DNA from 3 places in the Parageobacillus sp. NEAU-HV-2 genome. Region 1 is predicted to be linked to each of the others. Evidence: riboswitches for the same ligand, from Rfam matches in the RefSeq annotation. Region 1 holds a riboswitch; each other region holds the start of a gene.
What was found. A riboswitch is a leader RNA that binds a small molecule or an ion and turns the genes downstream of it on or off. The one in region 1 is predicted to bind S-adenosylmethionine.

Region 1 (3,277 bases):
CGGTAATACCCGAAGCGAATGGCAAGGTCGCCGATGCCTCCGCCGCCGACAATTCCAGCCATTGCCGAATATCCAACTAAACTAATCGTTGTGATTGTAATTCCATGCACAATGCCAGGGCGTGCCTCAGGCAGCAGCACATCTTTGATAATCATCCACGGTGTCGCGCCAACGGCAACCGCCGCTTCGATTACCCCTTTTTCGATTTCCCGCAAGGATGTTTCTACAATTCTTGCAAAAAACGGAACGGCAGCGACCGACAAAGATACGGACGCAGCAGTAGGTCCGATCGTTGTTCCGGTAATCAGTTTCGTAAGCGGCAACAGCCCGACGAGCAAGATGACAAACGGTATCGAGCGAATCATATTGACGATAAAGCCAAGGACGGATTTGACCACTGTGTTCTCCAAAAACAGCCCGCGGTCGGTGACGAAGAGGAGAATTCCGAGCGGCAAACCGGCAAGGATCGCGACGAAAAGGGAAATTGCCACCATATAAATCGTCTCTAAAAACGCTTTGTTCAGTTCGGGAATTAAATCAATTAACGCATCAAGCAGCATGTGCAATCACTTCCAATCCGTTCGTTCTTTGCGAAATGTAGTTAATGGCTCGCTCGATTTCTTCCGGTTCGCCGGTCAGCTCCATGACAAAGATTCCGAGCGGCATCTCTTGAATATACTCGATTTTTCCATGCAAAATATTGCCTTTTACTTTAAAGGCTTGTAGCATATCAGAAACGATTGCTTCCTCGGCGGTCTTCCCTTTGAACTGGATTTTGACAATCGTTCCTGTCCGCTTCTGCAGCAGATGATCAGGGAGTTCAAACCGCAATACACTATTGATAAAGGACTTTGTTAATTCTTCTTTCGGATTTGTAAAAATGTCATATACGGTACCTAATTCGATGATTTTCCCGTTTTGCATGACGGCGACGCGGTCGCATATATCTTTGACTACTTCCATTTCATGCGTAATCAGCACAATCGTAATGCCAAGTTCACGGTTGATTTTTTTCAACAGCGTCAAAATCGATTTGGTTGTACTTGGGTCTAACGCCGATGTTGCTTCGTCGCACAAGAGGACGGTCGGGTCGTTGGCAAGTGCCCGAGCGATGCCGACCCGCTGCTTTTGACCGCCGCTTAGCTGAGAAGGGTACGCGTCCCGCTTATCGGAAAGCCCGACCATTTCAAGCAATTCATTGACTCTTTTTTCAATTTCTTCTTTTGGTTTTTTTGCCGCTTTTAAGGCAAATGCGACATTTTCAAATACCGTTTTGGAGCTGACAAGATAAAAGTGTTGAAAAATCATTCCGATTTTTAAGCGGGCCTGCCGCAGCTGTTTGCTGTTCAATGCCGTTAAATCGACACCATCGATGATGATTTGGCCAGATGTCGGGCGTTCTAAAAGATTTAAGCAACGCAGCAACGAGCTTTTGCCGGCACCGCTATAGCCGATGATTCCAAAGATCTCCCCGTCTTGAATGGTTAAGGATACGTTGTCGACGCCGACAACTTGTTTCTTTTTCGTGGAATAGATTTTTGTTACATTTTTTATTTCGATCATCACTTCTTCCCTCCCGATCTATTTGCGGAGTTTTAGTAATTCTGAAAAACTATGTATATAAGAAGTTTTGCTTTTTTGTTTTTCCTAGAGGTGAAAAACAAAAAAGCCCCTTTCATTCAGAAAGAGGCATCGGTATGTCAATACCCGACTTATCTTTCAGAATGAAAGCCATTCTGCAGGAATTGGCACCGTTCCCTAAAAGGGAGGTTGCCGGACGTCATTGGGCCTGTTCCCTCGGTCACTCTTGATAAGCGGTTTGTTGTATGCAATTTTTACATTCATCATAATTCCAAGAAATCCGGTTGTCAATATTGGTTTTTGCGATGATGGGATAAGACAGCGCTTACATCGTTGTTATACCGCGAAAAAATTTTTTCGCAGGTGTTTTCCTCTTTCATGGAGAACAAATTAATGAAATAGGACAAATACATATTTAATAGATGAGGTGAGCATGATGCATATCGTTTCAGCCGCAGAAATGTACGAAATCGACCGCGACACGGTTGAACAAATCGGCATCAGCGCCGATTCTTTGATGGAAAACGCCGGACAAGCGCTGTTTCATGTGTTGTGCGAACGCATTCCTCGTTCGGCGCGTGTGGTAGTGTTAGCGGGAACAGGGAATAACGGCGGTGATGGATTTGTCGTCGCAAGAATGTTGAAAAGCTACGGATATGATGCTGATTTATGGCTTATTCCGCCGAAAGAAAAGATAAAAGGTGCGGCGAAAACGGCGCTTGAGGTGTATGAGCGTTCCGGATATGACTGGAAACCATATGCGGGAAATGAACAAGCGTTTGCCACGTACATTTTACAATACGATGTCATTATTGACGCCTTGCTTGGCATTGGCATGAAAGGGGAGGTGCGGCTGCCGTATAAAAAGATTATTGAGCTTGTCAACCGCTCCCACGCTATTGTCTATGCGATCGATATTCCGAGCGGAACCCAAGCGGATGGGGGAGAGACTGAAACCGCGATTCGTGCCGATGTAACCATCACCATTCAATGTCCGAAACTTGGGGCGTACACGTTCCCGACGGCCGATTATTACGGGGAGCTTCTTGTTGTTGACATTGGCATTCCGCCGCTTGCCGTCAAGCGGAATGCCGCGCCCCGCTTTGTATGGAAAGAGGACGATGTCGTGCGGACGTTGCCAAAACGGAAACGGTCATCCCATAAAGGAACGCATGGAAAGCTGCTTGTTGTTGGCGGTTCTCGTCCGATGACAGGAGCGATTACGTTAACGGCCAAAGCGGCGCTGCGAAGCGGAGCAGGATTATTGACAATGGCGGTGCCGGATGACATTTATTCCGTTGTCGCCAACCGCGTTCCGGAAGCGATGTACTATCCATGTCCGGCACGGGACGGAGTGTTTTCCGGCGCCTTGGATGTATCGGCGCTCGATATCGATGCGATCGCGATTGGCCCGGGGCTTGGCCGTACGGACGAGGTCCGCGATCTTGTTTCCGCCATCGTGCAGCAGCCAGTGCCGCTTGTTATTGATGCCGACGCCCTCTTTTTCTGGAACGAGTACACCGCGCTAATTCGTGAACGAAAAGCGGCAACAGTGGTCACCCCGCATCCCGGGGAAATGGCGCGCATGCTCAATCTATCGATCCGTGACATCGAAGGTGATCGTTTTGGTACTTCGAAGCGGCTTGCAATGGAGTACGGCATCTACGTCGTGTTGAAAGGACCTTATACGATTGTG
Region 2 (3,277 bases), on a different contig from region 1:
CTTGCGCCAGGGTGCTGTAAAGTTGTTCAAGGCCATAAACCGCGAGTTGTTTTCTTAAACCGTGCAATCCTTCGATGTGGTTGTACAAGGATGGGGGGCGGACGCCGAGTTTTTTAGCCAATGTAGCCAATGTGACGGCATCCAGTCCGTCTTTATCGGCAATTTCTGTTGCAGTTTGCAGAATCGTTGACAAATCTAAACCGATTCTTGGAGACATCTGCGTCACTCCTTTCCTGTAGGGGGATGTATGAAACTCCGTTCGGCTTTGGCAATGGCACGGTCGATGGCTACACCTGGTTGCTCCAACATATGCCCATGTCCCACCGCTAGCAAGGATGGATGGTACTCACGTATTTTGTATGCACTTTTGAGCGCCATTTCTTTATTCCATGTAGCCATTGCCGGAAAGGGAAACCATGGTTGTACCTGTCCCGATACAGCAATCCCGCCTTTTGTTTGAAATGCATCACCGACGATACAGGCGTTGTTGCGCGTGTCGAGAAATGTCATTGAACCGGGCGTATGTCCCGGTGTGGCAATCGCCAGCAACGAGCCGATTCGATCTCCCTCCTTTAGCAAAACATCTGCTCGTGTCTGCAGTTTTTTAGGTACTCCGCCACGAATCGGTGTGTTTGGTTCGTTCGGACCCAGCGACCTGTCTCCAGACATTAAGCGGGCGTCACGTTCCGAAATATAAACGGGTACATGCGGAAGAATTTGTTTTAGCGCGTCAAGTGCTCCCACATGATCCCCATGTGCATGGGTGAGAAGGATGCGCGTGATAGGTTTTCCGATGGTTTCAGCCGCTTTCAAAATTCCTTTCACGCTGTAGGGCAGAGCAGCGTCAATCAAGGTCAATCCGTCCATTTCGTCAATCAAGTAACAATTTACGGGAAAAAAACGCGGCAAAAATGTCAGTTGAAAAACCGTTTTTTTGCGGATGATTCGCAAATGTTTCACCTCATTTTCTTGAAACTAATATTGTTAGTTTTATTATAACTAATATTATTAGTTTTTGCAAGCCGTAAGTTCTCTTATTGTGAGTAAAGTTTTCATGGGAGCTTTTTTTCCTTTTTTATAAGCGTTTTTTATTCTCTTTCCGCCGTTGCGACACTACTACCTAGTTATTGATTCCAATCATATACGTTCACTATAGTGGATAAACCTATTTTCATTAAATATCAAGCACTAATGCTTTTTCCATGAAGGATGGAATATTTTCTTGAAAACGATTCCATTATATTGAATATTTTCAGAAAATGCTTTACATTATATATTAATTATATCGTTGAAACGTTTGGCTACAACTTCATAGCGAATTTCTTATCAAGAGAGGGGGAGGGACTGGCCCGGTGAACCCTCAGCAACCTGGCGGAAGCCAAGGTGCTAAATCCAGACAGGCGAAAGCGCCTGGAAGATAAGAAGAGACGATACATAAAAAGTCTTCTTCTTATAGAAGGCTTTTTTCTTTTACCATTTTCATAGAACGGGGGAATGAGCGTGGGACTTTTGCAAGATTTAAAAGAACGCATCCTCATCGCCGATGGCGCGATGGGAACGCTATTATACTCGCACGGCGTCGACCGATGTTTTGAAGAACTAAATTTATCGAAACCGGAAGATATCATTCATATTCATGAAGCATATATCGCCGCGGGCGCCGAGGTCATTCAAACGAATACGTACGGCGCCAACTACGTCAAACTCTCCCGTTATGGACTCGCAGACGAGGTGCCGGCGATTAACCGCGCGGCGGTAAGGCTCGCCAAACAGGCGGCCAAAAATAAAGCCTACGTGCTTGGGACGATCGGCGGGTTGCGCAGCATCAATAAAAGCGCCGTTTCCATCGAAGAGGTAAAGCGGACGTTTCGCGAACAATTGTTTGTGCTGTTAAACGAGGACGTCGACGGCTTGTTGCTCGAAACGTATTACGATTTAGAAGAATTAGAGACAGTGCTTGCGATCGCGCGCAAAGAAACGGATAAGCCGATTATCGCGCACGTCTCCCTCCACGAAGTCGGCGTCTTGCAAGACGGCACTCCGCTTGCCGAAGCATTGGCGCGCTTGGAGCAGTTGGGAGCTGATGTCGTCGGTCTAAACTGCCGTCTCGGCCCGTACCATATGATCCGTTCGCTGGAGGAAGTGCCGCTGCCAAATAGAGCGTTTCTCTCTGCGTATCCGAACGCAAGCCTGCCGGATTATCGCGACGGGCGGCTTGTCTATGAAACAAACACCGATTATTTTAAAGAAACAGCGCTCGCCTTCCGTGAGCAAGGCGTGCGCCTGATTGGCGGATGCTGCGGCACGACGCCAAAACATATCGAAGCGATGGCAAACGCCTTAGTGGATCGAACACCAATTAAAGAAAAAGTCGTTAAACAACGTCATGTTCCAATTTCCATCCAAATGAACGAACCAAACACAACGCCGCCGCTGCAAGACATCGTTCGCGAGCGTCGTTCGGTGATCGTCGAGCTCGATCCACCGAAAAAATTAGGGCTTACCAAATTTCTAGAGGGCGCCAAAGCGTTGAAAGAAGCAAATATTGATGCGCTGACACTGGCTGACAACTCGCTGGCTACCCCACGAATCAGCAACATGGCGCTCGGCTCCATCGTCAAAGAGCAGCTTGGCATCCGTCCGCTTATTCATATTACCTGCCGCGACCGTAACTTGATCGGGCTGCAGTCGCACCTAATGGGCTTGCATACGCTCGGCATCACCGATGTGCTCGCCATTACCGGCGACCCATCGAAAATCGGCGATTTCCCTGGAGCGACATCGGTCTACGACTTATCGTCGTTTGACTTGATTCGGCTCATTCGCCAGTTTAATGAAGGGCTCTCGTATTCGGGAAAACCGCTCGGGCAAAAAACGAATTTTTCGATCGCCGCGGCCTTTAACCCGAACGTCCGCCATTTGGATAAGGCCGTAGAGCGCCTGGAGAAAAAAATTCAATGCGGCGCCCACTATTTTATTACCCAGCCGCTTTATTCCGAACGGCAAATCGAGGAAGTGTACGAAGCGACGAAACATCTTGAGACGCCTATTTACATCGGCATTATGCCGCTAGTGAGCGCGCGCAACGCCGATTTCCTTCACCATGAAGTACCGGGCATCACGCTGTCGGAAGAAATCCGCGCGCGCATGGCGGCATGCGGCAACGACCCAGTGCAATCAGCGCGCGAAGGAATTGCGATCGCCAAATCGCTCATTGACACCGCTTTTGACTTATTTAACGGCATCTACCTCATTACGCCGTTTTTACGCTATGAAA
Region 3 (3,277 bases), on a different contig from region 1:
ATTTCAAGCCCGTTGATCGCGTCAACATACGCGTGCGGCAAACTGGGAGCGGCGCCATGATAAAGCCGGTTATCGTCTTCATTGGCCAATAAAATCGAACATACGATATGCGGGCGGATTTCTTCCACCGATTGGGCGAGCTCTGTCAAAATTTCCTCCAGTGGAGTATGTTTGACGACCAGCTCTAAAATATGCCTCTGTTTCGCTAACAGCTGTTTTGCATACGTTTCCGCCGCCATGTTATAACATGATGCGAGGAAAAGCATTTTTCCGTTTTCAGATCGCCTCTTGCGAATTCCCATTTGCATAAATAAAATGTTTCCAGCCTTTGTCACCGTCCGCAACTCCAGCGTATGGACCGCATCTGCTGGAGTTGTAAAAATAAGCTGAGCCTGTTGTTTCAGGCGTAGCTGATCTTCTTGATGAACGATGATCGAAATGGGCGCGCCAATGAGCTCGTCGCGTTTGTATCCGAGCGCCGATACGGCAAAATCATTTATATCAACGATATAACCATCTAGATCAAAAATAAATTGCACGGCAGGCATAAAAAAGTAAAGCGGAATGTAGGGAGTTTGCATCTGATATTTCCTCATATAAAAGCAACTCTCCAATCATGAACGAAATAATTTTTTCTACACCATATTATCTATATTATCACGTTTCATTTGATTTTGTCGAAAAAAACAGAATAGTGACGAAAGAGAACAAAAATGGCTGATGCGAACGATCATTTATACCGCACATGCCCAATGTTTTGGGAAATGAAGAAGCAAATGTCTACCAAATTTAAAATAAAACTATGTGCTAAATAATCAACAAAAAAATAAGAAAGAATAAAAGTCGCTTAGCCAAATTCTATCCGCTTTTAGAAGCAGCGCAATAATAAGAAGAGGGAGAAGGTGCTTTTGCCCTTCCTTTCCTAATTTGCGGAAAAACAAAAAATGATTGTCATCACAAAAGGACCATGATAAGATAAAAACAAACTACATACAGTCTTATCAAGAGTGGATGAGAGATCGGGCTCAATGACTCCACAGCAACCTGCGTATTTCGCAAGGTGCTCCAACCCGCAAAGCGGTTTCGCTTTGGATGATAAGAACGGCTGACCCCTTTCGCATCATTCATGGCGAAAGGGGTTTTTATGTACAATACAAAGGAAAGAGGTGGGGACGCCGAGTGCGCGAAAATGATTTGATTCGCAGTTGTATGGCGGCACACTTAAAAGCAGAATCGTTCGCTTCTCATGTCGCCCGCTGCATAAGAAAACAGCTGTTGCAATTTGACAAACAGGCAGTGTTGTATTTTGACTGTTGCGCGAATTTTTTTCATCTGTATGGGTATGCACAAGGAAAGTCTTTTTATCTTATTTTGACGCTTGCAGAAGTGGAAGAGTGGAAAGCCGCTGGTCCTTATGCGCTTGATCGCTATATTTTTGGACAACTAGCAGAAAAAGGAGTTTCATTGGTACATATGACCCCATATTTGCGGGCGGTATTTTCACAAGTTTAAAAAGGTGATAGAAAGGAAGAGAACGAAAATGACAGTGAAAAAATTTGAACATGTCGGCATTCAAGTCAAAGACATTGAAGTATCGAAAAAGTTTTATCAAGAGGTAGTCGGGTTGGAATTGCTCAGCGAGATGACGCATACGAACGGCACGATGAAACTAGCGTTTTTAGGATTGGATGGCTCGGTCATTGTCGAATTGATCGAAGGGTATAATCCGAATTTGCCGACGGAAGGAAAAGTGCATCACGTCGCCTTTACCGTGGAAGGAATTGAACAAGAAAAAGAACGGCTGCAGTCCCTTGGAATTTCGCTCGTCTGGGAAGATATTACGACGCTGCCAAACGGGGCGAAATATTTGTTCTTCCTTGGACCGGATGGTGAATGGATCGAATTTTATGAACCGGAAAAATAAAGAAACTGATAAAAACCGCTCTGTTTCTAGTTGCGAACAGAGCGGTTTTTCCATGACGTTTCGGTGATATACGGGAATTTTCGAAATACCCATTTCAACACGTTCGGTACGACGATAATGACAAGAAGAAGCCGCACAAATTGCAAGGAGCTGACAATTGCCGGATCTCCGCCGACTGTTTGCGCCGTTAACACCATTTCCACAAGTCCACCTGGGGCGAGGCTTAACAGCGCGGTCGACAGCGGAAGATCCGTTAATTTCGCAAATGCCCAGCCGCATCCGAACGATAGAGCAATTAATACTAGCGCAAGCAAAAAATATACCCAGCTAAATTTTCCGCCAAGCTTAATATCTTCTAACGTAATGCGGTCTCCCATGTTCATTCCGACACTAATTTGCGCCAAAATAATCAACCATGCAGGCAGTGGCGGTAAGTTCACTCCAGCCACATGCATCACTGCCGTTACGGCAAGGGGTCCGACGACGTATGCCGCCGGAATGATGTTTCGTAAAAGAAGCGCGCCAAAAACGCTTAACAAAAGCCAAGCGTAATGACCATCGGCAGAGGCAGCAACCGCCTGAGCGGTTGAGCTTCCTGACGATGCATCTCCGCTCAACCAATGAACAACGGCCGTGGGCACAAGAAAAACGACCGTTAACAAACGAATCGTTTGAAAAATCGTCACTAGTGCTGTATTGGCATTGAATGATTCGCTCGCGGCCACCATTTCCGACAATCCGCCCGGAACAGAGGCAAACACACTTGTCACCTTATCAATATGCGTCCATTTCGTCACGGCGATGCTGTTCATAATATTGATGACAATCAGCAACACCGCGACAGCGAGGAACGGAACAATATATGGCGCAATCGTTAACAGCGTCTCTTTTGTAAATGACAGTCCAAAATAAGTGCCTAATACAATCAATCCGCTGTTGGACAACGCCTTTGGCGCCGCTACTTGGCGCTTGATGATCGTTTTCCAAACAAGCATTCCGGTAATGGCCCCAAGCATCCATGGAATCGGGGAATGGAGATGATAAAACAGCAAACCGGCCAGTCCTGCGACGAGATAGGTTTCTAACACTTTCATTGCTGTAGTCCTTTCCATTCTCTGTAAACCTATCACTATTGTAAAGGAAAATAAAAGGAAAAGGAAGTAATGTGCTCATGTGGTATACTTGAAAAGGAAAGGGGAGGGAGAATGATGGAAGAACAAGTAAAACATGCGATTCAAGACGAATACCCAGAGGAATTTGCCTGGTGCTACGGATGCGGACGGATGAATGAGCACGGCCACCATTTCCGCACCGGATGGCAGGGGGAGAAAACGATTACGATTTATACGCCGC

Region 2: it holds a riboswitch for S-adenosylmethionine, as region 1 does, so the genes downstream of both, AC1WMD_RS01010 (bifunctional homocysteine S-methyltransferase/methylenetetrahydrofolate reductase) here and AC1WMD_RS07685 (methionine ABC transporter ATP-binding protein) in region 1, are expected to answer to the same signal.
Region 3: it holds a riboswitch for S-adenosylmethionine, as region 1 does, so the genes downstream of both, AC1WMD_RS14470 (hypothetical protein) here and AC1WMD_RS07685 (methionine ABC transporter ATP-binding protein) in region 1, are expected to answer to the same signal.

The regions. Positions count from the first base shown of each region.
Region 1 is NZ_JBXUJJ010000003.1:271,034-274,310, reverse strand. Features, by position in the region: gene AC1WMD_RS07690 (methionine ABC transporter permease) at 1-560, opposite strand, end outside; gene AC1WMD_RS07685 (methionine ABC transporter ATP-binding protein) at 550-1,563, opposite strand; SAM riboswitch class I at 1,710-1,817, opposite strand; gene AC1WMD_RS07680 (bifunctional ADP-dependent NAD(P)H-hydrate dehydratase/NAD(P)H-hydrate epimerase) at 2,018-3,277, shown strand, end outside.
Region 2 is NZ_JBXUJJ010000001.1:179,881-183,157, reverse strand. Features, by position in the region: gene AC1WMD_RS01020 (TetR-like C-terminal domain-containing protein) at 1-217, opposite strand, end outside; gene AC1WMD_RS01015 (MBL fold metallo-hydrolase) at 223-951, opposite strand; SAM riboswitch class I at 1,321-1,424, shown strand; gene AC1WMD_RS01010 (bifunctional homocysteine S-methyltransferase/methylenetetrahydrofolate reductase) at 1,501-3,277, shown strand, end outside.
Region 3 is NZ_JBXUJJ010000009.1:59,211-62,487, forward strand. Features, by position in the region: gene AC1WMD_RS14465 (EAL domain-containing protein) at 1-596, opposite strand, end outside; SAM riboswitch class I at 996-1,102, shown strand; gene AC1WMD_RS14470 (hypothetical protein) at 1,180-1,512, shown strand; gene AC1WMD_RS14475 (VOC family protein) at 1,541-1,924, shown strand; gene AC1WMD_RS14480 (AbrB family protein) at 1,951-3,036, opposite strand; gene AC1WMD_RS14485 (PaaI family thioesterase) at 3,133-3,277, shown strand, end outside.